DNA from 2 places in the Aliiglaciecola aliphaticivorans genome. Region 2 is predicted to be linked to the other one. Evidence: riboswitches for the same ligand, from Rfam matches in the RefSeq annotation. Region 2 holds a riboswitch; the other holds the start of a gene.

Region 1 (15,616 bases), on a different contig from region 2:
TGAAAGGTAAAATCAACAAACCGTTACCCTGATACCAACCATCGTTTTGAACCAATGGTAAAATCTCAAATCCGAGAATTGTACCGAAACCAAATAGTTCTTTAATGGTGCCAATAACGATGAGGACAAAAGAGTAACCCAAGCCATTGCCGATACCGTCAAGGAAACTCATAAAAGGTGGACTCTTCATGGCATAAGCCTCTGCCCGACCCATTACAATACAGTTGGTAATAATCAAACCAACGAATACGGATAACTCTTTAGCTATGTCGTATGCGACCGCTTTTAGAATTTGGTCAACAACAATTACCAAAGAGGCAATGATCGTCATTTGAATAATAATACGTACGCTAGAAGGGATCTGCTTACGAATTAGAGAGATAAATAAGTTAGAAAACGCCGTTACAGAAGTTAGAGCTAATGCCATAACCAACGCGGTTTCTAATTTAGTTGTAATCGCAAGTGCAGAACAAACACCTAACACTTGCAATGCGATGGGGTTGTTGTCCAGAATGGGTCCGAACAGCACCTTTTTCATTTCTTTAGTTTCAGCCATTGTGCTTCGCCCTATGATTTCCAAGTCTGATTTTTAAGGTAAGGTCCAAAACCATTCTCACCCAACCAATATGTCAATGTATTCTGCACACCATTACTGGTTAAGGTTGCACCTGATAGTGCATCAACCGCATAATCGTTATTCGACCCTGCGTTCTTCTTAACCTGAATTGCTACATCACCATCTTTAAACAATTTCTTGCCATCCCATTTCGCTTTCCAGCTCGGGTTTTGCACTTCACCGCCAAGTCCAGGGGTTTCTTTTTGCTGATAATAAACCAACTCACGAACGGTATTACCATCAGCATCAATTGCTAGGAAACCGTACATCAAATCCCATAATCCTGAACCGTGAACAGGTAAAACGATACGAGAGACTTCATTGCCTTCATTTTTGATCAGGTAAACACTTGCAACACTCGAGCGACGTTGAAAACCAACGTTGCTGTTCTCGACCTTAACGCTGTATTTGTCTTCTTTAGCCGCTTTATACATATCGAAGTCTTCTTCAACTTCTACATACTCACCGGTTTCTAAATCAACAAAACGTTCGGTTACGAACTTGTTAAAGGTACAAGGTACGTCACACTCAGCAGTGGTTTCTAGACCAGCGGCTTGTAATATATTGCTGCGCTTATCATTAGCAGCATTGGTTTGTTGCATTTCACGCAAGCCTACTGCTGCACCAGAAACGACAACAGAGCAAACCAAACATACGGCAACAACAACACCGATAGTTCCGCCTAAGGTTTCTTTTTTCTTATCCGACACGAGCAACCCTCCGCTTGATATTACTTTGAGCCACGAAATAATCGAATAGTGGCGCCCATAAATTTGCAAATAATATGGCTAGCATAACCCCTTCAGGGAAAGCAGGGTTGAGAACACGAATCATCACCGTCATAAACCCAATTAAGAAACCATATGCCCATTTAGCTTTGTTTGTGAAAGAGGCTGATACGGGATCGGTTGCCATGAAGAACATACCAAATGCCAAGCCACCTGTTACCATATGCCAATACCACGGCATAGCAAACATTGGGTTAGTACTGCTGTCGACAAAGTTTAACAAGGAAGCAAAGAATGCAACACCTAACAGCACACCCAAAACAATACGCCAAGAAGCGATGCGCATATATATAATGAAGAGTCCGCCAAGCATAATCGCAAGGGTAGATACCTCACCCACTGAACCTGGGATGTTTCCAAAGAAGGAATTCCACCACAGTTCCATATTGGTATAGTCCATTTCACCAGAAGCTGCTTTACTCAACCAAGTCGCGCCAGAATAGCCATCTGCAGCCACCCATATTTGGTCACCTGAGATTTGCCCTGGATAGGCAAAGTATAAGAAAGCACGTCCAGACAACGCTGGGTTAAGGAAGTTACGACCCGTTCCACCAAATACTTCTTTTGCAATCACAACACCGAAGGTGATACCTAAAGCAACTTGCCATAACGGAATAGTTGCAGGTAAGGTTAATGCAAAGAGTACTGATGTAACGAAGAAACCTTCGTTTATTTCGTGCTTACGCACTGAAGCGAAGAGTACTTCCCAAAAACCACCTACAACAAAGACGGTAGCGTAAATAGGAAGGAAGAAACAGGCGCCGTAAGACATCATGCCTAACCAGCCTGTGCCTTCAACACCAATTTGTCCACCTAGGGCGGTAAACAAGTTGGCCTGCCAAATGTCAGGCAAAGTGCCTGCGCCCATTATTAGAGCATCATGAGCTTGCGCACCTACATTATACATACCGTAAAACATAGCTGGAAACGTTGCCATCCACACCATGATCATGATGCGCTTAAGATCAATGCTGTCACGCACATGAGTGGATGCTTTATTTACTTTACCGGGTGTGTAAAAAATAGTTGCTGCAGCTTCGTAAAGCGCATAAAACTTTTCATATTTACCACCGGCTTCGAAATTCGGTTCTATTTTTTCTAAATAGGCTTTTAATCCCATGACTTAACCCTCTTTCTCAATGGTGGTGAGACAGTCACGTAGAATAGGTCCGTAGTTGTATTTACCCGGACAAACATACGTACACAACGCCAAATCTTCTTCGTCAAGTTCTAAGCAACCTAGTGTTTGTGCACTATCGGTATCGCCAGATATAATGTCACGAAGCAACAAAGTTGGTAAAATATCTAACGGCATAATGCGCTCATAGTTACCAATTGGCACCATAGAACGATCAGAACCGTTAGTAGACGTTGTCATATTAAATAGTTTTTTAGGTGACAAGTGTCCAAGATAAGCACGAGTAACAGAATGCATGTCACCGCCTGGCGCTAACCATCCTAAGAACTTTTTCTCATGACCTTCAGGTAATAATGAAATCTGGGTGTGATAACGCCCCAAGAAACCATGAACACCATGGGCATTTGTACCCATTAGCACTGAGCCTGAAATTACCCGAACATCATCGCCTTCAGTTTCACCTGCAGTTAATTGCGCAGTATCGGCACCAAGAATAGTGCTGAGCAAACGAGGATTCTTCGCAGCAGGGCCACCTAATGCAATAACACGCTGGTTATTTAACTCACCAGAGGTAAACAAGGCGCCGAACGCCATGACATCTTGATAGTTAATTGACCAAACTGTTTTATTCGCACCAACAGCATCTAAAAAGTGGATATGTGTGCCAGCTAAGCCTGCTGGATGAGGGCCTGCAAACTCTTCCACTTCAACCGTAGTTGAACCAGTAGGAATGTCAGCACCTGGAGCCTTACACACATAAACCGAACCTGTAGTAAGTTGCTTCAAAACAGCTAAACCGTTTTCAAAGTCAGCTTTACGCTGGGCAATCACCACTTGAGGATCGGCAGCCAATGGGTTGGTGTCCATAGCTGTGACAAAAATTGACTTTGGCTCACTACCCAGTGCCGGTACTTTGCTGTAAGGTCGTGTTTTTAAAGCAACCCACAAACCTGACTTAACCAAATTCTCTTCAACTTTTTCGCGAGGCATTGAACTCAATTGCCCTGCATCATATTTGTCGAAGATTTCATGTTCATCGCCAGCTAGTTCAATAACCACAGATTGCAAAACACGTTTTGCCCCGCGATTAACTTCAACTACCTTGCCCGCTGCTGGCGCAGTAAAGAGAACACCAGGATTCTTTTTATCTTCAAAAAGAGCCTGACCTTTCTTAACTACATCGTCTACCTGAACAAACATGGTAGGACGCATGCCAACATATTCTTCCCCCAATACAGCCACGCGTGTGATGCTTGGGCCGTTTTGAATTGTTTGGTTAGGTGCCCCCTTAATAGGAAGGTCTAACCCTTGCTTGATTTTTATCATATGCAACCGCAGTCTTGTAAAAATAAAATTAAAGTGAAAGAAATATCAATTTTGAATTCTACTTAGTAAATGCGAAAAATGACGACATCCGCAGTTTCGCTTGAAAACTCAAAGGTGATCTTACTTATCTACTATTTTTGTCTTTTGTTGAGTGTGAATCCTTAACCAGGTGAACACAGAATCACTTCTGTATTGGTCCACACCTCGCAAGAGAATGATTGAGCAAATGAGTTAATTATGAACTATTTAAAGAAACTCATGTCAGTAAACTCCGGAATTTTAGCATTAATCCACCGGTTTACGCTACGCAATTTACGGTTAAATAAGAATTTTCCGTATAATATTTAGGGTTTTTCTAAATATAGTGCATTTTATGAACAGCACTTAATTTTTTTAAGTATCCACCAAAAAGTTAAAAACCCTAACACGCAAAGGTAAATTAGGGTTCAAAGTCTAGTTTAAAAAAATCTAAAAACGTTTACCATTTAACTAGTGGATCGATATCCTGCTCGTAATCCACACCATCAATGTCAAAACCAAACAGCTTTAAGAACTCGTGGTGATAGCCAGCATAATCACTCAATTCATGAAAATTTTCTTGGGTAACTTGATCCCACAAACCTTTAATCACAGCCTGAGTGGCTTCATTAGTTTCTTTTCCGTCCATGCGAAGTCGATTAGCTTCGTCAGTTTCAGGAGACTCGACTAACAGTTTTTGCTGGAACAAACCGGTAATTTGTTCGATACAGCCTTCATGGGTACCTTCCTGTTTCATCACTTTGTAAATTAATGATATGTACAAAGGCATCACAGGGATTGCTGAGCTTGCTTGGGTTACTAGCGCCTTCAAGGAAGAAACGTAAGCCGAAACATTTTTGTCGCTATGTTGCTTTATAATTTCTCTTGCCGCGCGATCCAGGTCTTCTTTGGCTTTACCGATAGTAGCCTGACCATAGATTGGCCAAGTTAACTCTTTGCCAATATAGGTGTAAGCGGTAGTTTTGCAATTTTCTGCCAATAAATCAGCATCAGCTAACGCATTTAGCCAAAGCTCCCAATCTTCCCCCCCCATCACTTTAATAGTGTTGGCGATTTCGTCTTCATTCGCCGCTTCTAATTCCACTTCGTGGATCAGATCCTTATCGGTATCGTAGGTTTTGGTTTTATAATTTTGCCCCACAGGTTTAAGGGTAGACTTATACACTTCACCGGTTTCAGGATCGGTTCTGCGAGGAGATGCCAAACTATAAATAACTAAGTCAACCTTGCCCATATCAGCTTTAAGGGTTTCAATCACTTGTTGTTTGATTTCATTGGAGAACGCATCGCCATTAATGGTTTGAGCATAGACGCCAGCGTCTTTAGCTTGTTGATGAAATGCGGCCGTATTATACCAGCCTGCGGTGCCGGTTTTTCTCTCCGTTGGTGGCTTTTCAAAACACACACCAAGGGTATTTGCCCCATAGCCGAAAGTAGACACGATGCGAGATGCCAGACCGTAGCCTGTGGAACAACCTAAGACCAAAACGTTCTTAGGACCCTCGCCTAAATCTCCCTGACTTTTAACATATTCGATTTGTTCTTCAACACTCGCAGCACAACCAACGGGATGAGCGTTAGTGCAGATAAAGCCACGTACTTTAGGCTTAATTACCATAATCTATTTTCCTCAAAAATTTTCCGAACATTTCAAACAGCCGGTTAACTATCACAATCTATTCTCAAACGAGATTTTTAAAAGGCTCAAATATAGCTTTTACTCGATAATCTTCTATTGTAAGGGTCATTGCCACAACAACAAATCTGAACAGCTAATTTATTTTCATTCTTGTCGATTATTATAATATTCCATTTCAGAGATTTGATGATATTTAGAAACATCTTCTTGGAATTTTTGATATGAAGCGTAAATTTTAGCAAATGTTGGGTCCGCAGCAGACTGTTCTTGCATCACTTCAATGCTGGCAGCATGTAAAGCGGCAACCACATCCTTTGGCAAGGGGCGCATATCAACACCGTGAGTTTCCACTAGGGCTCCCACAGCATCATTATTGGCGGCGGTATATTCGTCCCACATATCTTGATTTACCGCTCTGGCAGCAACCTCAACTATCGCCTGCAAATCTTCAGGCAAGGATTCATAGGCCGTTTTATTGACGATAAATTCCAAACTCGCACCAGGCTCATGCCAACCGGTGTGATAGTAATACTTCGCCGCCTTGTATAGACCGAAAGACAAATCGTTGTAAGGGCCAACCCATTCGGTGGCGTCAATGGCACCAGATTGCAAAGCGGTAAACAACTCGCCCCCAGTCAAGGCAACGGGGATCCCACCAAGCTTTTTAAGGACTTCAGCCCCTAATCCAGGAATACGCATTTTGAGACCTTGCAAATCGTCAACGCTATTAATTTCTTTTTTAAACCATCCTGCACTTTGCACTCCGGTATTCCCGCCAGCAAAAGGAATTAAATTAAATGGAGCATAGAGTTCACGCCACATTTCTAAACCACCACCGTAGTGCAGCCAAGCGTTAAACTCAGTGGCATTCATACCAAAGGGAATAGCCGTAAAGATTTGCGCTGCGGGCGCTTTACCTTTCCAATAATAAGAACCGGAGTGACCCATTTCAGCAGCACCACTAGAGACAGTGTCGAACACTTCAAACCCAGGAACCATTTGACCTGCGCCGAAGACTTTGATCTTTAACCGTCCGTTAGACATACGTTCGACGTTTTCCGCAAACGTCTCAGGGGCGCGGCCTAAACCAGGAAAGTTTTTTGGCCAGGAAGTCACTAGTTTCCATTGATAACTCTGCTGTGATGCTGCGGCACCAGAATCGGATGATGACTTACCGCCGCAAGAGGTAAGTACAATGATGCTATAGAACAAGGATATAAACGTTAAGATTTTCATTTAATTAAATCCATTAGGGTCACAATATAGAAGGCAGCCACGTTACCAGATCCGGCCAAATAGCCAAGCCTATTAGTAAGAGCAATTGAATAATAATGAAGGGTATCACGCCTTTATATATTTGAGTGGTCTGAACATTTGCCGGTGCAACACCACGCAAATAAAACAACGCAAAGCCAAAGGGTGGCGTCAAAAATGACGTTTGCAGATTCACCGCAATCATTATCCCCAACCAAATTGGGTCTACCCCCATAGCCAGCAAAACAGGGGCAACTATGGGCACAACAACAAAGGTAATTTCAATAAAATCAAGAATGAAACCCAATAAAAAGATGACCACCATTACCACTAAAACAGCGCTAAAAGTACCGCCGGGAAGCTGTTCAAAAAAATGCTCAATCAGTTCTTCACCACCAAAGCCTCGAAATACCAAGGAAAATATAGAAGCGCCAATGAGAATTAAAAATATCATGGCAGTTACGCGGGTCGTACTTAACATGACTTCTCTTAATTTGTCCCAATCGACTTGCCTTTGCACCAATCCCAACACTAGGGCGCCAGCAGCGCCCACGCCTGCAGCCTCTGTGGGAGTAGCAAAGCCGCCTAAAATAGAGCCTAACACTACGAAGATAAGAATAAGTGGCGGTAACAAGGCCCCTGCTAAAGAAATGGAAGCCTGTGTTTCACGGTGCTTATCACCCATGGCTTTATCTATGTGTCGATTGGCAAATAACACCACATAAAGTAAGTACATTGCGACCAACATCATGCCTGGGACTAAAGCCCCAATAAACAAATCTCCCACAGATACAGACTCGGGTGAGAAAATCCCCATATTCAATTGTGCTTGTTGAAATGCACTTGATAACACGTCACCTAGCAACACCAACGCAATGGAAGGAGGGATGATTTGTCCTAGGGTGCCAGTTGCACAAATAGCGCCGGTGGCGAATGAGGGCGAATACCCTTGTTTTAACATAGTTGGCAACGACAATAATCCCATGGTAACCACGGTTGCACCGACGATACCCGTACTTGCTGCTAACAACATGCCAACCAAAACCACCGAGATCGCCAAGCCAGATTTTAACCGACCGAAGACCTGCGCCATGGCAACCAGTAAACTTTCAGCCACTTTTGACTTTTCTAACATAACGCCCATAAAGACAAACAGTGGCACAGCTATCAAGGTTTGATTAGTCACTATACCGTAAAGTCGACTAGGTACAGCATGGAGATAGGCCGTATCGAAAACCCCAAACAACGCCCCGATCCCAGCAAAAATTAAAGCCGTACCCGCCAAAGTGTATGCCACCGGATAACCCAGTAATAAGGTTAAACAAACAATTAAAAACATGACCAAAGAGAGGTATTCCATTACTTATCCTCACTAACCACGGTATGAGATTGATGTAACCAGACATGCATATTGCGGATCAGTTCTGAGACCCCTTGCAAAATCATCAGGGCAGCGAACAATAAAATGAAGGTTTTAAGTAAAAATACTGCGGGTAAGCCCCCTGCAGCCTGTGAGTCTTCCATAATAGCCCATGACGAAGCCACATAATCCCAACAGACAATAAAGATAAAAATGTTCACTGGTAGCATAAAAAATAAGGTACCAAAGGTATCGATTTTTGCTTTTTTAGTGCCATCGAATTTACTGTAAAAGATGTCGACTCTAACGTGCTCATTAACACGAAGTGTGTGGGCACTGCCCAACAAAAACACACAGGCATGTAGATACATCACCGATTCCTGCATCGCAATCCAGCCAATATCAAAGCCGTACCGTAGCACCACAATAAGCAGTGTAATGAGCGCCATAAACAACGTGAACCAGCTAACTAGTTTGCTTATATTATCGTTAAAAACGTCAATATTCCGCGAGAGTGCTGCGGCGTTAAACATTTCCATGCACCTATCTAATTATTCTATTTGTACGATATTACACGTTTTTTTAAGAAATAACGCTAGGGTGCAAGCGTAAAGATTGCTATATTTTGGCTATATATTAGATTCGGTTTTCCACTTTAATTAGACAAGGGGTAGTTTTGTTTCCTGTAGTCGAGTGGAAATAAAATGGGAATTTGGTGTGAATCCAAAACTGTACCCGCAACTGTAATTGGTGGCAATATTGCCAACCATAAGTCAGATACCAGCCTAATCTTAAATTATATTGTTTCTAGCGTGCGGGAATTCACGATTGGCTTGCGTAATCACTTCATTGCGACTTCCCTCCGATCAACAATGTTAAACACCAAATGTATAAATACGCTGTGTACCAGCATAAAAATAAAATAGTACGGTTAAATCAGTACTGATTCAGATGAATGGGAAAGTCCGTTACAGCCATGCTCAAACTACAGCACCTCGATTACAATATTGATGACACGCAGATACTCTCTGATATTCAGTTTCAGGCAGATGAAGGAGCTATCATTGCCGTGGTTGGCCCAAATGGTGCGGGTAAAACGACATTGCTAAAGTTAATATCTGGCCAATATCCCTCAAAACAGCAGGTGTTTTGGCGCTCGACCCCTGTTGAAAGTTTCACGGCAAATAGCCGAGCGAAACAAATTGCTGTTGTAAATCAGTTCAATAATAGTGTCTTTAACCTCAACCTTGAACAAATAGTTAGTATGGGCTTACTTCCCCACCAGTCCATATTTTCTAAAGTATCACCTGAACATAACCAAAAGGTTTCAACGGCAATTGCGCAAGTTGGTTTGACTGAAAAGCGCCATCGATTATTTAGTTCTCTCTCTGGTGGGGAACAGCAGCGAGGGCAAATAGCCAGAGCCTTAGTGCAAGGAGCGGGATTATTCGTTTTAGATGAGCCAATAAATCATCTAGATGTGTTTTACGAGCATCAAATATTATCTTTATTACGCAAAATAGCGAAACATAACAAGGTAACAATAATAATGAGCTTACATGATTTAAATCATGCTGCGGATTATTGCGATAAAGTTTGCTTACTTACCCAAGGACAGATGTTAGCCTTCGGGCCGCCAAAAGCGGTATTCACCGAAGAACGACTGCAACACGTTTTCAAAACCCCATGCCAGATTATCGAAAAGCCCACTAATAACAAAATAAGAATCGAGTTCTGCCCGCCTGAAATTGATGGCTTGGATAAAAACATCGAAATAGGTACAGCCGATGTCTAAGGAGAAATGGGCGGCACTGGTCTGCATTAGTTTTCTGAGTATATTTTGTGGATTATTTTTTGGTGCGGCAGAGTTAGATTTGCGCACCGTATTAGCTTGCATGGCGAACAACTGTGAAGGGAGTATTGACGAGGTTATTTTCTGGCAAGTTCGCTTACCTCGCGTTTTGGTGGGATTTTTAGTGGGAGCAGGATTAGCTGTAGCAGGGGCGACTTTGCAAAATGTCTATCGGAATCCATTAGCCGACCCATATTTGTTCGGGGTAGTATCTGGGGCGGGATTAGGTGCAAGCATTGCTACTTTACTATTTAACGGCAGCTTAGCTTCATTCTCTCCAGCTTTTGCATTCTTGGCACAAATCCCCTTTACCTATGCACTCCCCTTAGCAGCGTTTTTAGGGGCATTTTTAGCCGTTACTATTGTACAAATTTTATCTCGAAAGCTATTTGGAAATCGTACAGAGCACTTGTTGTTAGCAGGTGTAGCCGTGTCATTTATGTTAAGTGCACTGAGTCATTTTTTATTGTTTATGGCAGAACCTTTTGCTGCTAATAAAGTGATTTTTTGGTTACTTGGAAGCTTAGCTAATTCACAAATGTGGTTCGTTTGGATCATGCTTCCAATGGTTTCTATCAGTGTCATACTGCTTTGGCTTTTTGGCCGTCATATGGATGCAATGTTATTAGGTGATGAAAATGCCCAAACTTTGGGGATAAAAGTTGATTCGTTGCGTTTACTGGTATTAGTCATTTGCGCGGCGCTAACATCGTGCATAGTCGCATATTGTGGTGGCATTGGCTTTGTGGGGTTGATGATCCCGCATATCGTCAGAGGTTGGTTTGGGGTGACAAGTAGAAATTTAATAGTGGGTTGTGTGTTAATTGGCGGTAGCTTTTTAATTTGGATTGATGTTGTTGCCAGGGTGATAGTCGAAAATCAAGAAATCCCCATTGGCATAATTACTTCAGCAATCGGCAGCCTATTTTTCTTATTTGCCCTACAAAAAAACCAAGGACGTTAATGATGCCTACTCTCAAAAATATGCTGGTCTATTGGCTGTGGGGATTTGCTGTTCTAGTATTCTCATGCGCCAATTGCGCAGCCGCACAGGCCACTGAAAAAGTAAAACAAACCGATAAACAAAAACTAAAAATCATCGCCTTAGCTCCCCATATTGTGGAACTGTTGTTTGATATTGGAGCCGGTGAACAAATCATCGCCACAGGTTCATACGCAGATTACCCGGAACAAGCCAAAACATTGCCACGTGTGGGTGATCATAGTCGATTACAAATCGAAAAAATTCTGCAGTTAAACCCCGACCTTGTAGTAGCCTGGAAAAGTGGAAATCCGTTGGAAGACCTAGCTCGATTGGAGCAATTTGGCATCCTAGTGGTTTATTCTGACCCAAAAAAGTTAGAGGATATTGCTCAAGAGTTGTTGTTATTCGGTGATCTCACCGGAAGGCACCCCCTTGCACAGCATCGCGCCGACACATACCTAGCCCAACTGACAAACTTACGGCACCAATTTGCCAATCAAACACCAGTTGACGTATTTTTCGAAATTTGGCCAGCGCCGCTGCAAACCATTGCCGGTAACGCATGGCCCCAACAGCATTTAGACATTTGTGGAGCAAAGAACATTTTTGCTGGGTTAGATAACGACTATCCGTCAGTGTCACTTGAGCAAGTCATTAGCAAATCACCTCAAGCCATTATTCAACCTAAATCGACTAAGCAGTTAGCCAGCAGGCTTTATGATTGGCAGAAATTTACGTTTTTACCCGCGGTTCAGCACAATCTTATTTTTCAACCTGACGCAGATAAATTATTTCGGATGACCACTCGAGTATTGAGCGAAGTGCAAACCTTGTGCGAGCAAATTCAACGAGCCAGACATGTGTATCAGTAGCAATAGTCGTTCACATATATGGCTAAAAACAAGTATTAGAGTGCCTCAAAAAAAGTGGCACTCTTTGCTGCAGTCAGTATTAGGATACGGCCTGCTTCATCCCACCTAAACAATTAGGAGAGTCTGGTGAGTTACCGTACAAGTTTTGCCACTCTTCTCCGGTGTAAGTATGTAATGCAAGGGCGTGGATCTGCTCAGCTAACTCTTCTTTAAGTACCGCGTTGACCGCTCTATGACGATTGATTAAACGCTTACCCGCAAACTCTGGGGTGACAAGAACCACTTTAAAGTGAGTCTCGGACCCTTTGGGCACGTTATGCATAAAACTTTCGTTGATCACTTCCAAATGCGCCGGATTGAAATGCGATAGCAACTTCTTTTCAATATTATTTTGGATATTCATTGTGTGGTTCCTTTGTGTGTCCCATTATAAATTTAGCCTGTTCGGCGAAATTTAAAAAACTATTTTTTGCAATTTTTAACTAAGTGGTTGAGTCAGTTAGATATAATTTCCGGTAAAGGATAATGCTGTTTTTATAACGTCTTGTTCGGTTAAAATATTTGCCGAAAGGTGAGATTTATGCGTCCCCCTAGTGACTGGCTTCGCTTAGGCAGACTGTGCTGCCAAAATTTTTGGGTATTTCCTGCCATTATTAAGAGACTGCCATTTTGCAGTGGCAGTCTTACCTTTTGACCGGTATGTATATGTTTAAAATCAAAATCGCGAGTTTGGCCTAAGGTTAATGAAGCAATGATAGGTTGGTATCCTAGCTCAGGTTCGTTGTCGCCATGCCAGCCCATACTGTCTTGGCCATTTCGGTACCAATTCGCTAAAACTGAATTGAATTTGGTTTTGCAAACTTGTTCTAAGGTAAGTTTCAATTGTGCTAACTCTTTGATCCAAGGATTAGGTTGCATGCTCAATCCTGAATATTGGTAGTTGGCCTCTTTATCCCCATACCAAGCCTGAAAACGTGGAATTTTTACTTTGCGACCGTAAACTTGAATTGAATCTTGCTGCCAAGCTAATTTGCTTTGTAATTTCTGATACAATTCAGTGGCGGTGCCTGAGTCCAAAAAATCTGCCTGATAATGCACATCTGCGTCTTGCATTGGCATTTGGCTTAGGCCTGTTTGGTGGGATGAAAATAAATCCTGTTGCATATAACTTACGTGAATCCTGCTAAAAATGAATACTAGCTTTAATTTTTTAGAAAAGTCTCTGGAATTATACCGCTATCCAAAGCGATTTACCCACCCGAGTTGGCAAGCATGGGATGCAGCAGATGAGTTACTGCTCACCCATATCCAACAAACCCAAGAAAATATACATCAAGCTCGCATAGTCATTCTTAACGACGATTTTGGCGCATTGAGCTGTTGGTTAAATCAGGCCGATATTCACCATGTAAGTGATTCTCTCGTTTCTCAAAAGGCATGTAAACAAAATATCAAGCTTAATCAATTAGACAACTCTCAAATCACTTATATCGACAGTCTAACCCCTATGCCTCAAGCCCCAGACTGGGTGGTCATAAAAATCCCGAAAACCTTAGCTCTGTTGGAACACCAGTTAATTCAATTGCAAGGGGTGGTATCTGCGAAGACTAAAATAGTGGCAGGCGCTAAAGTGAAAATGATTCAAAAATCCACGTTAGCCCTATTTGAAAAATATCTCGGCACAACCCATACATCCTTAGCCAAGAAAAAGGCGCGGTTAATTTTTTGTGAACCAGACCTGCCACTGCAACAGCAACCATCTCCCTACCCAACGGTTTGGGAAATGCAACAAGAACCCTTTAGCATTAGCAATCATGCCAATGTATTTGCTCGCCAGCAAATTGATATAGGCGCACGCTTGTTAATCGATAACTTACCCGATTGTAGGGCCAAAACCGTGGTGGATTTAGGCTGTGGTAACGGTGTATTAGGCTTGTGTATTCTAAAACGTTATGAGGATGCTCAGGTTATTTTTATGGACGAATCCCACATGGCGGTGGCTTCTGCAAAACTGAATGTACAAAATAATTTACCCGATCAAATGGACCGCGCGCGTTTTATTGTCAGCAATTGTCTGGAAGAATTGGAAAACCATCAACAAATTGATAAGGTAATTTGTAATCCTCCATTCCACCAGCTGAATACCATTACCGATCATATAGCGACTCAGATGTTTGAAGATGCACATTTAAAATTAAAAAAAGGTGGGGAATTGCGGATAATCGGCAATCGACATTTAGAATACCCACAAAAGTTAAAACGCTTATTTGGTGGTTATAATGTGATTTCTAGTGACAAAAAATTTAGTATTTTATCTTCGTTGAAGTAGAGAGTATTTATCATGAAAAAGGCTTTATTCACCCTCACACTTATCTTTGTTACTTTTTTGTCCCATGGCAAACCTAAAGACGATGGTTCGCAAATTCAACCCGATAATTACTATCCAAGAGTCATGATGCATACCACCATGGGCGACTTTGTTGTTGAACTTGATAGATCGAGAGCCCCTATCACAGTGAATAACTTTTTACGCTATGTGGATAAGCGTAGCTTTGAAGGCACCCTATTCCATAGGGTAATCTCTGATTTTGTTGTGCAAGGGGGTGGCTACGATAAGGATTACAAAGATTTGTCTAAATTTCCTGACATTTATAACGAATCAGGAAATGGTTTAAAAAACCAAACTTATACCATCGCTATGGCTCGTTCAAATGGCCCCCATACGGCGAATCGTCAATTTTATTTCAACCTTAACGATAACGAGAGTTTAGACCCCGGCAGAAAATGGGGATACGCTGTTTTCGGCTATGTGACAGAAGGCACAGATATTTTAGACGCCATATCTCAGGTAGAAACGCAATATGACGCCATTGTGGGCTGGGCGGATGTTCCTATAGAGCCAGTAATATTAAATAAAGTGACAATTTTACCGCCTCTATAATTTTGCCTGATTGGTGTAGGTAAAAAGTTTTGTATCTGCATCTTGATGTTGAATAACCTTAGTAAATTCAAACCCCAAGCGTTCGATTAAGTTAATTGATTGGGTATTATCTGGCGATATCATCGCGTGAACGGTTTGCAAACCTAGGCGTTTGCAATCGGCTGATAATACTCCGCCACAGGCTTCTAAGGTTAATCCTTTACGCCTAAATTCTGGCAAAATAGCATAACCAATATCGGGATAATCGAGGAAAGGCCTTTTTAACATTCCGCAGATACCCATAGGTCGGTTTTTACGGTTATCACAAAATACATATAAACCGTAGCCATTTTCTCGGTAAGAAACAAAAGGACCTTTTTCAATGAATTCCCGCGCTTCGGCTTGATTTGAAATATTACGATCACCGATGTGTCGAATCCAATCAGGATCATTCACTAAGTCTAGAATAAAATAGGCTTCGGCTAAGGTCACCTTACGGATATTTAAACGCTCAGTTTGAGCAACGAGAGTTCCCTTACAATTCATGAATCTGATGCATCATTTAACTGCGAAAAAACACTACGGACTTTATTTTTACCTGCCTTTTTGGCTAGATATAATGCCTTATCCGCTTTTTCTAATAATGCCACAACACTCTCTCCTTCCATTGCTGTAAAACCAATACTAATTGAAATATCACAATCTAATTTTTGACTATTTATGTTTCGCACTTCATTGAGCATTCTTTCTGCAATTTGCAGAGCATTATTTTGATTGGTTTCAACCAGAATAACTAAAAACTCATCTCCCCCCATTCTACCGACATA
Region 2 (15,616 bases):
GGTGGATACAAAAAAGTTTTGTCCGGCAGTATTAAAGCCATTTACCTCCTGATAATCTTCATCAAAAAGATTATTTACACCGGCTTTAATACTAACTGATTCAACGATTTGCCAACGGGCACTTAAGTTTGTTACTTGGTAGTCTTCAATCTCAGCACCCGCTATGTCTACAGCGTTTCGAACACTTCTATAGGTAAGCTCTGCTGACACTTTATCGTCTAACCAGCCGTGTCTAATACCTAAGTTGAACTTGTTTCTAGGTCTTCTCAAACGGGCTTCACCAGAACTATCTTCCGCATCGTTATAGGTGTAATTAGCCCATAATCTTAAGCCGTTAGCAAATACTTGCTCAACACGGGTTTCAATTCCCTTAGATTTACTTTTTCCACTGGATTGCAAGTAGCCCTGGTAAGATGCCAAATCGAAAACGATTTCATTTTCTATGTACTGTTTGAAAAAGACCATTTCCGCGTTCAATCCATTTTTTGTATCGATAACAACGCCTAGGTCGAGGCCTTCACTATTTTCTTCGGCCAATTGTAAACCGGCAGCCTCACCGTATGCATAAGGGCCGTCGTTATAACTTTGCTCATAAATACTTGGCGCGCGGAAACCCGTTCCATAGGTCGTTTTAAACTTTACGTCAGCAAAATCAAAGGGCAGGACTTTGACTGCACCTAAGCGCACACTATTGTGTTTTCCAAAGGTGTCATTATCGTCGAATCGATAACCAAGGTTAAAGGCGAGTTGATTGTCGAACTGGCCTAACCATTCAACGAATAGGGATTTTTGATCTCGACTTAAATCACTGTTTTCGATTTCTTGAGTTTCTTTTTCAAGGCCAAATACCAAATCATGCTGTTGCCAGTTCAGGCTACCTAGATATTCAAACTTGTCGATGCTACCTGAATTGCTAAACCCGTACTCGCCATTATTGAAAAAATCCCTGTCAACATCCGTTTTGTTATAGGCAAGTTGATGTTGGCTGTGACTTCCCTGATAACTTAACGCGCCACGAACGGTTTGCTGTTCGGCTTCAGTGGTACAAGAATTGATGAGTGCGAAAGTGGCATTATCGTAGCAACCGTCGTATTGATTTTCGGCATCGACATTACGAAACACTACAGAAGCAGCGATATTTTCAGTTAATGCTAATTGTCCTTTAAAATGCACTGTTTGGTTGTCATAAGCATCTTTTTCGCCGCTATCATCAGAGGTTTTAGCATTAAAACCGTCACTTTCCACCTTTGATGCGGACAAAAAGAATGACCCTGAGTTGTTTCCTGCGGCAATATCCGCATTAAATATTTGGGTATCAAATGAGCCTGCCGCTAGGGTGCCACTGGCCTCAAAACCTTTTACCGGCTGCTTGCTGTATAGACTTATAATACCGCCAGCATCAGCGCCATAAGACAAGCCTTGGGTGCCTCTTAAAATTTCAATTCGAGATAACTGATTAATTAATACATCATCAAAAATCGGCGCGACTTGTGGCGATGAGGTATCACTTAGTTCAACATCATCAATATATAATTTGGTTCTGAATGCTTCTTCACCACGAATTCTGACAGCGGTACTTTTACCTAAACCGCCTGAATTTGACACGCCAACACTTGGGGTTTGACGCAAAATTTCAGTGACATTGATTGCGGTTTGCATTTCAATGTCATTTTCATCTAACACAGAAACACTGGTAGCGAGTCGATTAGTTGGTAATTGAATTCGGCTAGAAACAACGGTCATCTTTTCAATGTCTTGTTGTTCTTGCGAGTTTGATTGAGCATAGAGATTGGAAGATGCTAGTGCCAAGCTAACGCTTAACCCTATAAGAGTCGTTTTATTTTGCATTTTGTTAAGCCTTGTTAAGTACTCCGCCCGAGTACTAGATCATATGAGTGACAGTTCGTGGTTTTAATCACGAACCTATGCTTCTCAGGCCGGTATCCGGGCTCACAAGTGCCTAATAAAGACTTGATTAATACCTTCCCATTCTTTCAAACAGTGGTGACTTATTAATCAACTATACCTTTGGGTATCACTTGTTTACCGTTGCGGGGGCAGCGTCAGCATAAATCAGATAAAGATCTGATTGCACTGTCTTCCCGTTTAACCACCTATGGTGGCACCTAAGAGGTGTGCATTATATCCATCTGTTCTTAAAAAAATAGGTCTTTATTTTTTCTGTTATTAAAATAACGTCAAACTGGGCTCTTGAAGGGCGGAATATTGTTCTTTTAAGGCCAATATTTGTTGTTCCCAATATTTAGCGTCGGCAAACCATGGGAACGCTTGAGGAAATGCGGGATCTTGCCAACGACGGGATAACCACGCCATGTAGTGAACCATACGCATTGCCCGCAAAGGTTCAATTAAGCTAAGTTGTGCGCTGTCGAATTGGGAAAATTCTTCATAGGCTTCAACTAGTGTGTCCATTTGTATTCGTTGCTGGTAAGTGTCACCAGATAACATCATCCATAAGTCCTGAATAGCTGGACCCATTCTGCAATCATCCAAATCTACGAAGGTTGGACCATCTCGCCATAAAATATTGCCCGGATGACAGTCACCGTGAAGACGTATGCTAGTGTTAGGTTTATATAAGCTTGCTGCTAACCCGCTTACTTGTTCTAAAATGGTGAAAAATGCGGTGTGTAAACTGCTCGGAATGAGTTCCGTTTTATGCAAGGTTGCTACCGCATCAAGCAAATGCTCCTGCACACTGAAGGTCGGACGATATGCAAATGAATGACCTTTTGATACTTGATGAATGCGACCGATAAAGCGTCCCATCCATTCCAGTTGGTCAAGATTATCCACTTCGAATTGTCGACCACCCACAGATGGGAAAATGGCAAAATGAAACCCCTGATAACTGTGCAAGGATGAGTCGTCTGTGCGCAAGGGTGCTACCACCGGGATTTCATGGTCATTTAGTTCTTGGGCAAAGTCGTGTTCTTCTTGAATCTGTTCGCGACTCCAACGCTGAGGGCGATAAAACTTGGCTACATAGCGTTGTTTATCGTCGCAAACAAATTGATAAACCCTATTTTCATAACTGTTTAACGCCAGTAATCCTGAGTCTACTAAATAGCCTTTGGACTCAATAGCATCCAAAATTGTATCAGGGCCCAGTTGCGCGAAATCAAATGTTGTATCAATTGAGTCACTCATCGATAGATAAACTTACTGGTTTCACTCATTTCAATGGGGGTGTCATGGCCATCGATAGACGTGACTTTAAATTTAAACTCAATGACTGTTTCATCTAATGCATAAGGGTCAATGGCAATGCTAATTGGTAAGTTTAATACTTCACCGCCTGCAACTGTTACTTGTTCTGGACCTATATATTTATTACCTTCTAAACCGACTACATCAATTTTATAAGTGTGTTGAGTTTGAGATTTGTTTAATACTTTTAAGGTGTAGACATTTTCGATTAATCCCTCATTGGTCTCTCTAAACAACGAATTGCGATCTCGAATAATGTCGACTTCCAATGGTACTCGAGCGATAATCTCGTAGGCTAAAAGAGACGTCATAATTAATAGTACGACGGCGTATCCAATCAATTTGGGACGGAATATCTTAGTTTTACCGCCGGCCAATTCATGTTCCGATGTAAAACTAATTAACCCCTTGGGATAATTCATTTTCTCCATTACCCCATTACATGCATCAACACAGGCACCACAGTTAATGCATTCATATTGAAGACCATTGCGAATATCGATGCCTGTGGGGCATACCTGAACACACAAGTTACAATCGATGCAGTCACCAATGCCTTTTTGTTTGATTTCTTCGTAACTGGTTTTCCGTGAACGGGGTCCGCGTTTTTCTCCCCGGCTAGGGTTATAAGCAACGGTAAAAGTATCTTTATCAAACATGGCAGATTGAAATCTGGCATAAGGACAAATGTGAGTACACATGATTTCTCGCATCCAGCCAGCATTCCCATAGGTACAAACCGTAAAAAAGATAACTGAAAACCCCGCCCAAAAACTGACATTGAAGGTGAAAAAGTCCATAAACAATTGGTTTATTGGGGTGAAATAACCTACAAAACTAAGAGCTGTCAGCAACGCCACTGTTATCCAAGCAAAGTGTTTTAACGATTTGCGCCAAAACTTGTCGAAATCCATTTTTCGTTGGTCAAGTCTAATGCGCTTGTTTCTAGCTCCTTCTATTTTTTCTTCAAACCAAATATAAATAAATGTCCAAGTGGTTTGCGGGCACATAAATCCGCACCAAACTCGGCCAGCAAAGGTGGTGACAAAGAACAGCGCGAAGGCGCTAATAATCAGAATCCAGGCGAGTAGGGTTAAATCCTGTGGCCAAAGGGTGAGGCCAAATATATTGAAGCGCTGGGCTCCAATATCAAATAGAACCGCTTGATTTGAATTGTATTGAATCCAAGGGATGACTGCAAAAATACCTAGAAAAATTAAGCCGAAGAAGCGTCGAAAAGTCTCTAACGTCCCCTCAACTGCGCGGACATAAATTCGACTTCGTGGTGTATAAGCATTTTCATGCTTACTGGCTTCTGGTTGGTGAACTTTTACGGCGGTGACATCTTTGATTGGAATGCGTTCACTCATTCATTTATCCTTTACGGGACTGCTAAAAATTACAATTAAATCGAAATTTTTATAAGTTAACAAATTATCTCCCTATTATCGCACAGACTGTTCGCTTATTGTTAATCTGGATCAATGAATTAACTGGTTTTTTTAGCGTTTCAGCTATGTTGGGGCCTAACACCGTTAAGAATAATTGTCTGAATGCTATGTAATGTCGCGGCAAAAAATTCAGGATCGTCTAAACTTTGTCCAGTAACGGCCTCCACTTGGACACGAAAATCTGCATAATGTTGGGTTGTGGCCCAAATGCTAAAAATTAAATGGTAGGGATCAATAGGCGCTAACTTTCCGGCTTTAATCCAATCTGAAATGACTTGAACTTTTGCTTCGACAATTGCTCGTAATGGTGATTCCAATTGATTAAACAAAAGTGGCGCACCTTGCACTACTTCCATACAAAATAAACGGGACTCTTTAGGGTTGTCACGGGATAACGCTAATTTTACTTCTATATAATTTGCAATGGCCTCTATGGGATCTTGCTCTGAATTAAATCCTTTAAGTGGCACTAACCATACATCCAATAACTGCTGTATCACTTCAACGTAAAGCAGCTCTTTACTGGCAAAATAATACAGTAAGTTGGTTTTTGATACCTTGGCTAAATCAGCGATTTGTTCAACACTGGTGCCGTGAACCCCGTTGCTAGAAAATAAATCTAGCGCCGCTTGCATAATAATTTTACGCTTATTACGTTTTGCTTCAATACGTTTACTTTGCGTTTTAGAGCTTGATTCGCGTGTCGATTTTTTTAATGATTTTTTTGCTGGAGTAGAACTCATCTGACTATGGATATCCTATTTTAATGTTTCCCTGTCCACTATGTTTTAACCAAGATTTTGTTATTAAGCAAACCTAACTGATTTTAAACTTAAATAAATAACCCAACAAGGTGCTGCATCATTTGTGCGCAAATTGCACAAACCTAGTGCCTCAATGTAGACCAAGTGGTCCATATTTTTTGATGGGTTTGCAGTAACTATTTGTTATTTATGCTTTATATTTGGTTGGCGCACTTTGTGCTTTTCAGTTAGTGCTATCAATAAACTTCGGTATCTCAAACCCCCGCTGTTGCTAAATGCTGTTGACTAAACAAAATGTCTAAGGGGGTGGCTGCTCGTTATCTAATGAACAATAAGTGAGGCAACAATGGAAGTAGGTGTATTTATCCCAATTGGGAATAATGGTTGGTTAATTTCAAGTACGTCACCCCAGTACAAGCCTAGTTTTGATCTGAATAAAGATGTTGTTGTTAAAGCTGAACATTATGGTTTGGACTTTGCGCTTTCGATGATCAAATTGCGAGGATTTGGCGGCAAAACCGAGTTTTGGGATTACAACCTCGAATCCTTTACGCTAATGGCGGGCTTGGCCGCGGTGACAGAAAAAATCAAATTATACGCGACCGCCGCTACCTTGGTTATGCCGCCTGCCATTGTTGCAAGAATGGCTACAACCATAGATTCTATTTCACACGGTCGTTTTGGGATCAACTTAATAACCGGTTGGCAAAGACCTGAATATTCGCAAATGGGAATGTGGCCTGGGGATCAGTTTTTCTCTAATCGTTATGAGTATCTTGCGGAATACATCAAAGTCTGTAAAGAACTATGGGAAACCGGTAAGAGTGATTTCAAAGGCGAACATTTTCAAATGGATGATTGCAGGATGCTGCCAAAACCTGAAAAAAACATCCCAATTATTTGTGCTGGTCAAAGTGCCGCAGGAATGGCGTTTTCTGCGCAACATGCCGATTACAACTTCTGTTTCGGAAAAGGTTTAAACACGCCAACTGCCTTTGCGTCTACTGCTGAAAGATTGCAGGATGCGGCCCAAAAAGTGGGTCGGAATGTAGGCTCGGTGGTCTTAATCATGGTGATCGCCGCAGATACCGATGAAAACGCCATGGCAAAGTGGCAATTATATAAAGATGGCAAAGACCAAAGTGCGTTGGACTGGATGACGACTCAAGGCGCTGCGGACAAAAAGTCAGGTAAAGACACTAACATTCGTGATATGACAGATCCCACTTCTGCGGTTAATTTGAATATGGGCACCTTGGTTGGTTCATTTGCTTCGGTGGCCGCAATGTTGGATGAAATTGACACCGTCCCCGGTTGCGAAGGCGTGCTCCTCACCTTCGATGATTTTATTCAAGGAATGGATGATTTTGGTCAAAAAATACAACCATTAATGAAATCTCGCCAACATATTCTTACTGCCCAACCTCAAGCTAAGGAAGCCTGATGCTGAATAACGGTGAATTGAATATTGCTGGGCTTCGCAACGCAGATAAAAGTAATGAAGTCATTTTGTCGGCGCAACCAGAGCCTCTGGCAATGGATATTAAACAAACAGCGCTTATCGTGGTCGATATGCAAAACGCTTATGCCAGCAAAGACGGCTATTTAGATAAAGCGGGTTTTGATATATCGAGTACCGGTCCAGTGATTGCTAATATCACTAAAGCCATAGCCGCAGCGAGAAAAGCAGGCATAACCGTGGTGTTTTTCCAAAATGGATGGGATGCAGAATATGCTGAAGCGGGCGGACCAGGTTCACCCAATTGGTACAAGTCTAATGCGCTTAAAACAATGCGCAAGCAACCTGAACTAAAAGGCACTTTGTTGGCAAAAGGATCATGGGACTATCAGTTGATTGATGAGCTCAGTCCAAAACCAGGTGACATAGTTATTCCTAAAACCCGCTACAGTGGCTTTTTCAATACAAATTTAGACAGCATGCTGCGCAGTCGCGGTATTCGTAATTTAGTCTTCACCGGCATAGCAACCAATGTATGTGTGGAATCTACCTTAAGGGATGGTTTTTTCTTGGAGTATTTTGGAGTGGTGTTAGCGGATGCAACCCATCAAGCCGGCCCCGATATGATTCAAGAGTCAGCCCTATACAACATTTCTACATTTTTTGGTTGGGTGTCAACAGTCGAAGATTTTTGCAAAGTCGTTGCCTAATGATGGCAAAACACGCTAACTCAACTTTCCTAAACCCTAAAACATAGGTAATTAAGTATGACTAAAAAATCAATTATACCAGCAGGAACAGGCAAGCCATTAGCACCTTATGTGCCTGGCTCAATGGCTGATAATATTTTGTATGTTTCAGGTACTTTGGCCTTTGATAAAGACAACAATGTGGTACACGTTGGTGATGCCGAAGCGCAAACTCGTCATGTATTGGAGAGTATCAAAGGTGTCGTTGAGGCTGCTGGTGGAACTATGGACGATATCACCTTCAATACTATTCTACTTCGTGATTGGGAAGACTATGCTGCTATCAACCAAGTTTATGCAGAGTATTTTGCTGGCGAAAAACCCGCTCGGTATTGTATTCAATGTGGTTTAGTGAAACCAGACGCACTGGTTGAGATTGCCAGTGTTGCGCACATAGACCAAGGATAATAAATATATGCATTTAATTGCATGGTGTTGTTCTAAGCAATGCTTTTCATTTGAGTGCATGCATTTTAACCAACTTAAATGAATAAGTGAGCAACATGTTTTACGAAGTAGTTGGTTTGCAAGATAGTACTGCGCCCACCGTGGTTTTAAGTTCGGGATTGGGTGGCTCTGGGCGTTTTTGGGAAACACTAATACCAGTTTTAGAATCCACATGGCGGATAATTGTTTATGATCATAATGGAACAGGAAGAAGTCCAGCGAGTTTACCTAACGACTATTCGATAAAATCGATGAGCAAAGAATTACTCGCATTATTAAACGATATCCAAATACAACAATGTCATTTCGTTGGCCATGCATTGGGCGGTTTGGTGGGGTTAGAAATTGCCCTGCAACGTCCAGAGATCCTTCAATCTTTGGTACTCATTAACGCCTGGAGTAGCCCAAACCCACACACCCTTCGTTGTTTTAATATTCGCAAGGCACTATTACATAATTGTTCAGCCGAAGTGTACTTGCAGATGCAGGCACTTATGCTCTATCCGCCGGATTGGATTGCGGAAAATGTCGAATTACTCAACCTCGAAGAACAACATATGTTGAAAAGCTTTCCCGATAAACAAAATTTGCTGGCCCGAATCTCCGCATTGAGCCAGTTTGATATCGATGGGCAACTCAATGCAATCACTACCAATACCCTAATAATTGCCAATAAAGACGATGCCTTAGTACCATGGCAACGTTCTGCTATCTTGGCAAATGGGATTGGCAATTCAAAACTACACATTTTTGAATATGGCGGGCATGCGTGTACAGTAACCATAACTGATGAATTTAATCAGCTTTTACTTGAACATCTTAATCACTTTTTAAAGGGTCATTGAATCAACGCCTAATTTCAGGTGACTCTGACATAACTCGGTTTGGAATTTATAAATTATGACAACACAATTAGATAATGCGGCATTAGCGCAATTATTCACTCAAGCTCATACTCACACTAGCTGGCAGGATCGAAGCATACCCAAAGAATTGCTATTGCAGTTGTATGACTTGGTTAAATTGGGGCCAACATCCGCTAATTGCTGTCCGGCTCGTTTTGTTTTTATCAGTTCAGATGAGGGCAGGGAGAAGCTAAAACCAGCTTTATCTAATGGCAATATAGAGCAAACTATGAGTGCGCCTTGTACCGTGATTGTTGCATACGATAGTGAATTTTATGAGCAATTACCGACTCTGTTTCCCTACGCGGATGCCCGCAGTTGGTTTACTTCCAGTCCGGATGCAGCCTACGAAACTGCCATGCGTAATAGCTCTCTACAAGGCGCTTATTTAATTAGCGCTGCCAGAGCTCTAGGGCTAGACACTGGCGCAATGTCAGGGTTTAATCCCGAGTTGCTTAATCAAACCTTCTTTGAAAACAGCACGTGGAAAGTTAATTTTTTGATTAACTTAGGTTACGGTGATGGCATCAAAGTGCATAAGCGACTTCCTCGTTTGGCCTTTGATGAAGCCTGTGAAATTGTATAGCCCTTTGGCTTTACTCTGCTGTTAAAGGCGAATGTAATTAGGAGTGGTCCAGTGGAACCAGATATAAAAAAATCATCCTCACAATCTAATGGGATGCCTTGCATAACACCAGAGTGTTTTCGAGATAGCATGGCAAGTTTAGCCGGTGCCGTTAATATCGTCACTACCTCTGGTGATACTGGTGATGTGGGGTTTACTGCAACTGCGGTATGCAGTGTAAGTGATAATCCGGCGACCTTATTGGTCTGTTTAAATAGAAGTGCTTCGGTACACAGTGCGTTCGTTGACAGTCCTTATTTAGCGATAAATACACTTACCGAAGGCCATGAACCATTGTCGAATGTATTTGGTGGTAAAGCTGCAATGGCAGATCGTTTTGCAATAGGGAAGTGGGAAAGATTGAAAACCGGGTCGCCAGTGCTAGCAGACGCTGCTGTCGCCTTTGATTGTAAAATCACGCATATTCAAAGTGTTGCTACTCACGATGTTATCTTTTGTGAGGTCGTCGCAGTGAAGCAAAGAGAACAAGCTGGCGCTTTAGTTTATTTCCAACGGGGATATCACCATTTGCGTGATTGAATTTTACTGTCAGCATAGAGGCTTTTTCGCCTACAGCTTTTATAAAACAATTATCTGGTTATTAAATTGAGCTAAGTATTTGTTTATATGGGTATTGATTAACAGACTCTTGTATAAGCATGGATAATACCTGAGTCTTTAAAAGCTAGACTAGTTAGTCTAAGTTAGACTTCCGTTTTGGCTCTGGGCATTTTTTGTCCTGTTTAGATGTGAAACTATGTTTAGGTATTTAATTATTTTAGCGGAAATAGTGATCTTAGTCATGGCGCTGCGCTCGCCATTTGCTCAGTATTTGCTAGCGGATATTCAAAATAGCTTAACCCAATTCATGACTGATATATCCATGAAAATGGAAAAAACGCAACTTAAAGATGTGCGTTATTCTTTGGCTCCTTACACTGAACAAATGCGTGATTTTCAGCGAGATTATATATTACAAATTACCGATAGTTCTGAAAACCTAGTGAATTTCCACGCTAAATATTGTATTGAGCGCGAAATCAATCCTTACGTAAATGGCTCAAACTTAGAGCTGGTTTGTCACACAATTAGTCATTCTACCTTGTTACAAGTTAGCGAGTCTGGCTAGGGGAGTTGCAACATAACCTTTGTATCTGGATATGAGCTCAATTGTTACGCGACTTAATCATAGGTGCAGTTTTAAATAAAAGACAAAAGCTTGCGCCACCTAATTCGGCGTTTTCAACCCAGCACTCACCTTCATGCCAGTGCATTATGCGTTTGATAATCGCCAGTCCTAATCCTGCGCCACCACGTTTTCTATCACGACTATTGTCTGGACGGAAGAAAGGCTCGAAAATACGTTTTTGATAAATTTCAGGTACCCCTAAGCCGTCGTCTTCCATGCGCACTAATATTCCTTTTGAGTCACGGGAAACCTGAATTGAAATTGTTGATTGCGCATATCGACTGGCATTATTAAATAGGTTGTCTATTACCCTTTCGATGAAGTGTTCGTCACCTAAGATAGTATAATCTGAGCCGACAATATCAATTTTTAATTGGGATGGAATACTTTTCTGTATATAGCTAACCCGTTGCTTACATAAGGTGAGAAGGGGGATCTCTGTGATGTTTAACTCTGGCTCTTGCACTTCCATACTGGTGTAGCTCAACATTTCCTGTACTAACTTTTCTAATTCATCAATATCTTTATTCATCTCGCTCCAAGGGCCCCCTTGAGCATAATCATGAGCCGCAATGGCGAATTTTAAGCGAGACAGGGGAGTTCTGAATTCGTGGGCAACCGCCCCCGTTAGCTCTCTCTGTGTATTTAATAATTCTCGTACCCGATTACCCAAGTCGTTCAAGGCAATAGCAATTGGGTACACAACTGAAGTTCGGTCGATTTCGATAGGTGGGAAATCTCCGCTTGGGCCAATACGCGTTGCCGTTTGTTTTAGCTGTAGGAGATCTTTCCACAAAGGCCATAACCACAGCGCAATTACACCTGCTAATAGAAAGAAAAATAAACCACTGTAAAGTATGTATTTGCTGTTGCTTGTTTGATTGGGCAATAAGGTAATCTCAAGCAATTTTTCGCTGGGTGATTGAAAATAGATTTGAGTACCCTTGTGATTATCAAATAACACAACAGGTAATTGGTTTTCTAATGTTGTTAATTCTTCAGCGTTCCATGCCATATCACCTTTATTCAATGTTCTCACTGAAAACAGCTTGGTATCTAGATCACCAGCCGTTATCCCACCTCGTTGGTGCAAAGCAGTGAGTGAATTAATGAGTAAGGCATCACTTTGATTAATGCTGTCATCGTTAAAAAAGACATGGTTGAGCAAAGCACTTAACGCAACTAAGGATAAGGCGATAAAAATATATAGGCTTAGAAATAACCGAGTCATGTTGTTGCTGGGGATTTTTTCAAAATGGGGTTACTCCCAAGCATCAGGAACGAAGAAGAACCCTTTGCCCCAAATTGTTTTGATTTTATAAGGGTTTTGCGGATTATCTCTGAGCTTTTTGCGTAAACGAGAAATGCGGACATCAGCTGATCTGTCTAAACCATCATACTCTCTGCCAATTAATTCACTGTAAAGGGTCTCTCGTTCAACCAATTTGGATGGATTGCTGGCTAATTTCCACAACATATCGAATTCATGACTGGTCAATTGTATGGTCTCATTTGCTAAAAATACTTGTCGAGAATTGCGATTTATACGCAATTGCCCAAAATGTAATTGAGCGCTTTGGGATTGAGTGTCATTGGTTAGGGTTTCGCTACGCCTTAACAAGGCATTTATTCGCGCTAACAATACGCGAGGTTCAACGGGTTTTATCACATAATCATCTGCGCCGAGTTCCAACCCCAACACCTGATCAAAATCGGAGCTTTTAGCTGTGACGAATAGTAGGGGGCCAGTAAAGGTTTTACGCAATTTTTTACACAATTCGAAACCATCTTCCCCTGGCAGCATGATATCCAAAATAATAATGTCTGGTTCAAATTTGCTCATGGTGTTGGACAAATTAACAGAATCATATAAACACTGAACTTCAAAATCTTGCTGATTCAGAAAATTAGCCATTAATTGACTCAATCGTTTGTCATCTTCAATTAGTAGAATACGCTTGCTCAAAATAGACTCCAAGGTTGCCTTACCCGCCTAACTCGCTTTTTACTTGCTCTGGCTTTGATATCCAGTTGATGGGATAAAATGACCTTACCATTATCAGATTTGAGATATAACGTGGTTTCTTCAATGAAACGAATAATAAGGGTTTTGTTAACCGCAGCACCTGTCCAGCAGTTTAATCGAGTTTGCCCTTGATAATAGCAGTATGTTCCTGGTGCTAAATTCTCAAATTTGAGGGTTAAAACCATTTCACAGGTATCCCCTAAGTTTTCAACGATGCATACCTTTGGTTGTACACGCCAGCTCGGTGTTTGACTCCAGGAGTTCGGCAAGTATGCAAGTGCTAACAAACTAATCATTGATAGGGAGCCCAAAAAGGTTTTTGGTTTGCGGTGAATCATCAAAACCGACGCCCCACGCCAAAAAATACATTGCTGACATTGTTTTCTTCAACAATGGGGCTATTAACCATTGAAGCATGGAGTTTACGATATGCTAGGTTAGCTACCCAGTGCCAATCTTCATTCAGCTTTTGGGTGTATAAAAAGGATAACCCCGGCTGTATTCCAGATGAGACCGAGTAGTGAAAGCTGGAGTCGATAGTATCTTTTTCGTTAATCCCATAGTAATAATTTGCTAGTTTAGCGCTCTTCCAAATTAAACTTGGACGAACGACAAATTGCCAGTCATCACCTGACCAAAAATACTGATAGGATAAATTGGCCTTTTGACCGTTATGCACTTTGCTTGCATCGGTTTCGATGGAGAAACTGACTTCATGATTTCCGCTATAGAAGTGAAATCGAGTACCGAAATTCATTGCCCAATTGCGGTCACTAATTTCATCAACAGACAATCTTAGGTTATCAGAATTCGGCTCATCTTCTGAGCCTTTATCAGGCGTGTCTACTGAAGGAGAAGAGGGGAGAACGGCAGGGACAGTGACGTTGCCAGGGTGCCAAAGCTCAAAGAATGTTTTCTCACGATCTAGGGTTAAATAGCTTTCAACGCCGAACTCTTGAGTTTGTAACCATTGGTAGCCTAGTTCAGCATTATCAAAATAAAACTGTTCGCCATACCAGGCAACATCAATCAATATAAGGTTCGGGAAGTTGTCGCCGTCTACTAATGGATTTGTACGTAAGCCTAATCCAAACGCCACACCAATATCCCATTCTCCTTCATGAATGCAGTATTTAGATGCTTCACAGCTCAAAGTTGGTATTGCATAACTCGTTGCAATGAAAAAGATAACGTATTTAAGATAGTGTTTTAACACCCCAGTCCTCAACCTTTTATTAGTGCAATTCTAATATGCAAAACGTCCCTCAATATTCAAGGTTAACAGACCTTTTACAATGGGACATCTCAGGGTTACAAATTTTCACAATTATTGTCAATTGATAATAGAAAATGACAAATTCATTGACTAGGATTAGTCCAATAAATTTCGCAAAATTTAGGTTTAGGTGTTTGCCATGTACGGATATAAAGTTGCAACAACCGTGTTTTATTCTGCCTTACTATTGGCTGGATGCGGCGGAAGTGGAGGGAAAAGTGAAACCAACACCAAAGTGATTGAATCGCCTCCTCAAGTCAATCAACCAACTGGGTTTATCGGACCTTTAGCTCAAGATGCTGGAAAAGCCGAAGAGTATATTAAAAATGGGATTTATGCCGCTTCATTATTTGCTGCAGATTCTATTGTCGAAGGGGACGTGGCAAGTCCGAGCCTGGCAACTCCCCAATTTTCTGCAACGAACACCATTGAAAGTGGCGTCGATGAAGCTGACAGAGTTAAATATGATGGGCAAACTTTCTATTTGGCAAATTACCCTGTTTGGTCATATGAAAACCAAAGCCCCGCGGATATAGGTATTATTCAGCGCAGCGACAACAATAGCTTAAGTCGTTTGGAGAGTCTTCAATTGGCTCGTGAAGATGACAATATTATGGGAATTTACTTACACCAAAACCGCTTAGTTGCAATAAGTTCTGAGTCGCCTATTTATCCTATTCATGGGATTACAATTGCGCCTTGGGAACCCGTAGAGCAGCAATTTGATATTCAAATTTTTAATGTAAGTGATCCCGAAAATGCCACTGAGGCAAATCTACTTACCTTTGATGGTGCATTGCTTTCGACTAGAAGGATAGAGGAGCAGCTTTACTTAGTTAGTAGCTATGTGCCCTATATTGAAGGGCTCCAGCCGCAGGCGAGTACAGATGAAGAGAAATTGGCCAACTATCAAAAAGTCGCGCAATTAGATGCTGATGAGTTGATGCCGCATTTGAACATTGATGGTCAATCCAGCGCAATGAATGATATGTCAGAATGTTATGTTGCAGAATCTGCGGAGGAAAATGATGGTTACGCGCAGATATTGACGGTGACGAGAGTCAATATAGAAGATCCCAATGATCACCAGTCCATTTGTATGAGTTTACAAGCTTATTTGCTCTATATGTCGGAACAATCCATGTACTTAGCCAGCAGTATTGAAGGACAACAAACTGCTTTTCATAAAGTGAGTTTGGAAACTATGGCGTACCAGGCTTCTGGGGAGGTAGATGGTATTTTGAGCTGGCGCAGCGATCCTCTATTTAAAATTGATGAAAGTGAAGGCTATTTGCGGGTAGTCACTACGGATTATTCTGTTTCTCCAGCAACTCATCAACTTAGGGTATTGAGCCAAAATGGCAATGAATTAGCGATTGTTGCCAGCCTGCCAAATGAAAATCACACTGAAACCATAGGTAAACCCGGTGAAGATATTTACGCAGTGAGATTTATTGATGACAAAGCTTACATAGTAACATTTGAACGAATTGA

The links. Region 2 has a riboswitch for cobalamin ahead of ACYVIL_RS12935 (TonB-dependent receptor plug domain-containing protein). Riboswitches for the same ligand answer to the same signal wherever they lie in the genome.
Region 1: linked by a shared signal. The riboswitch ahead of ACYVIL_RS08125 (ABC transporter ATP-binding protein) and the one ahead of ACYVIL_RS12935 (TonB-dependent receptor plug domain-containing protein) in region 2 are both predicted to bind cobalamin.

Annotation. Positions count from the first base shown of each region.
Region 1 is NZ_BAAGTF010000014.1:110,159-125,774, reverse strand. It holds gene ACYVIL_RS08165 (NADH:ubiquinone reductase (Na(+)-transporting) subunit D) at 1-556, opposite strand, end outside; gene ACYVIL_RS08160 (Na(+)-translocating NADH-quinone reductase subunit C) at 568-1,326, opposite strand; gene ACYVIL_RS08155 (NADH:ubiquinone reductase (Na(+)-transporting) subunit B) at 1,316-2,524, opposite strand; gene ACYVIL_RS08150 (Na(+)-translocating NADH-quinone reductase subunit A) at 2,528-3,868, opposite strand; gene fabV (enoyl-ACP reductase FabV) at 4,347-5,525, opposite strand; gene ACYVIL_RS08140 (TRAP transporter substrate-binding protein) at 5,691-6,782, opposite strand; gene ACYVIL_RS08135 (TRAP transporter large permease) at 6,802-8,160, opposite strand; gene ACYVIL_RS08130 (TRAP transporter small permease subunit) at 8,160-8,693, opposite strand; cobalamin riboswitch at 8,812-8,963, shown strand; gene ACYVIL_RS08125 (ABC transporter ATP-binding protein) at 9,137-9,955, shown strand; gene ACYVIL_RS08120 (FecCD family ABC transporter permease) at 9,948-10,976, shown strand; gene ACYVIL_RS08115 (cobalamin-binding protein) at 10,979-11,869, shown strand; gene ACYVIL_RS08110 (BolA family protein) at 11,949-12,272, opposite strand; gene ACYVIL_RS08105 (alpha-ketoglutarate-dependent dioxygenase AlkB family protein) at 12,422-13,033, opposite strand; gene ACYVIL_RS08100 (methyltransferase) at 13,059-14,198, shown strand; gene ACYVIL_RS08095 (peptidylprolyl isomerase) at 14,211-14,810, shown strand; gene ACYVIL_RS08090 (GNAT family N-acetyltransferase) at 14,805-15,335, opposite strand; gene ACYVIL_RS08085 (GGDEF domain-containing protein) at 15,332-15,616, opposite strand, start outside.
Region 2 is NZ_BAAGTF010000022.1:7,205-22,820, forward strand. It holds gene ACYVIL_RS12935 (TonB-dependent receptor plug domain-containing protein) at 1-1,848, opposite strand, end outside; cobalamin riboswitch at 1,919-2,145, opposite strand; gene ACYVIL_RS12940 (serine/threonine protein kinase) at 2,188-3,171, opposite strand; gene ccoG (cytochrome c oxidase accessory protein CcoG) at 3,168-4,601, opposite strand; gene rutR (HTH-type transcriptional regulator RutR) at 4,742-5,425, opposite strand; gene rutA (pyrimidine utilization protein A) at 5,793-6,890, shown strand; gene rutB (pyrimidine utilization protein B) at 6,890-7,615, shown strand; gene rutC (pyrimidine utilization protein C) at 7,673-8,062, shown strand; gene rutD (pyrimidine utilization protein D) at 8,158-8,946, shown strand; gene ACYVIL_RS12975 (malonic semialdehyde reductase) at 9,002-9,592, shown strand; gene ACYVIL_RS12980 (flavin reductase) at 9,644-10,171, shown strand; gene ACYVIL_RS12985 (hypothetical protein) at 10,389-10,760, shown strand; gene ACYVIL_RS12990 (ATP-binding protein) at 10,798-12,051, opposite strand; gene ACYVIL_RS12995 (response regulator) at 12,082-12,786, opposite strand; gene ACYVIL_RS13000 (DUF3019 domain-containing protein) at 12,783-13,142, opposite strand; gene ACYVIL_RS13005 (MipA/OmpV family protein) at 13,184-14,062, opposite strand; gene ACYVIL_RS13010 (beta-propeller domain-containing protein) at 14,262-15,616, shown strand, end outside.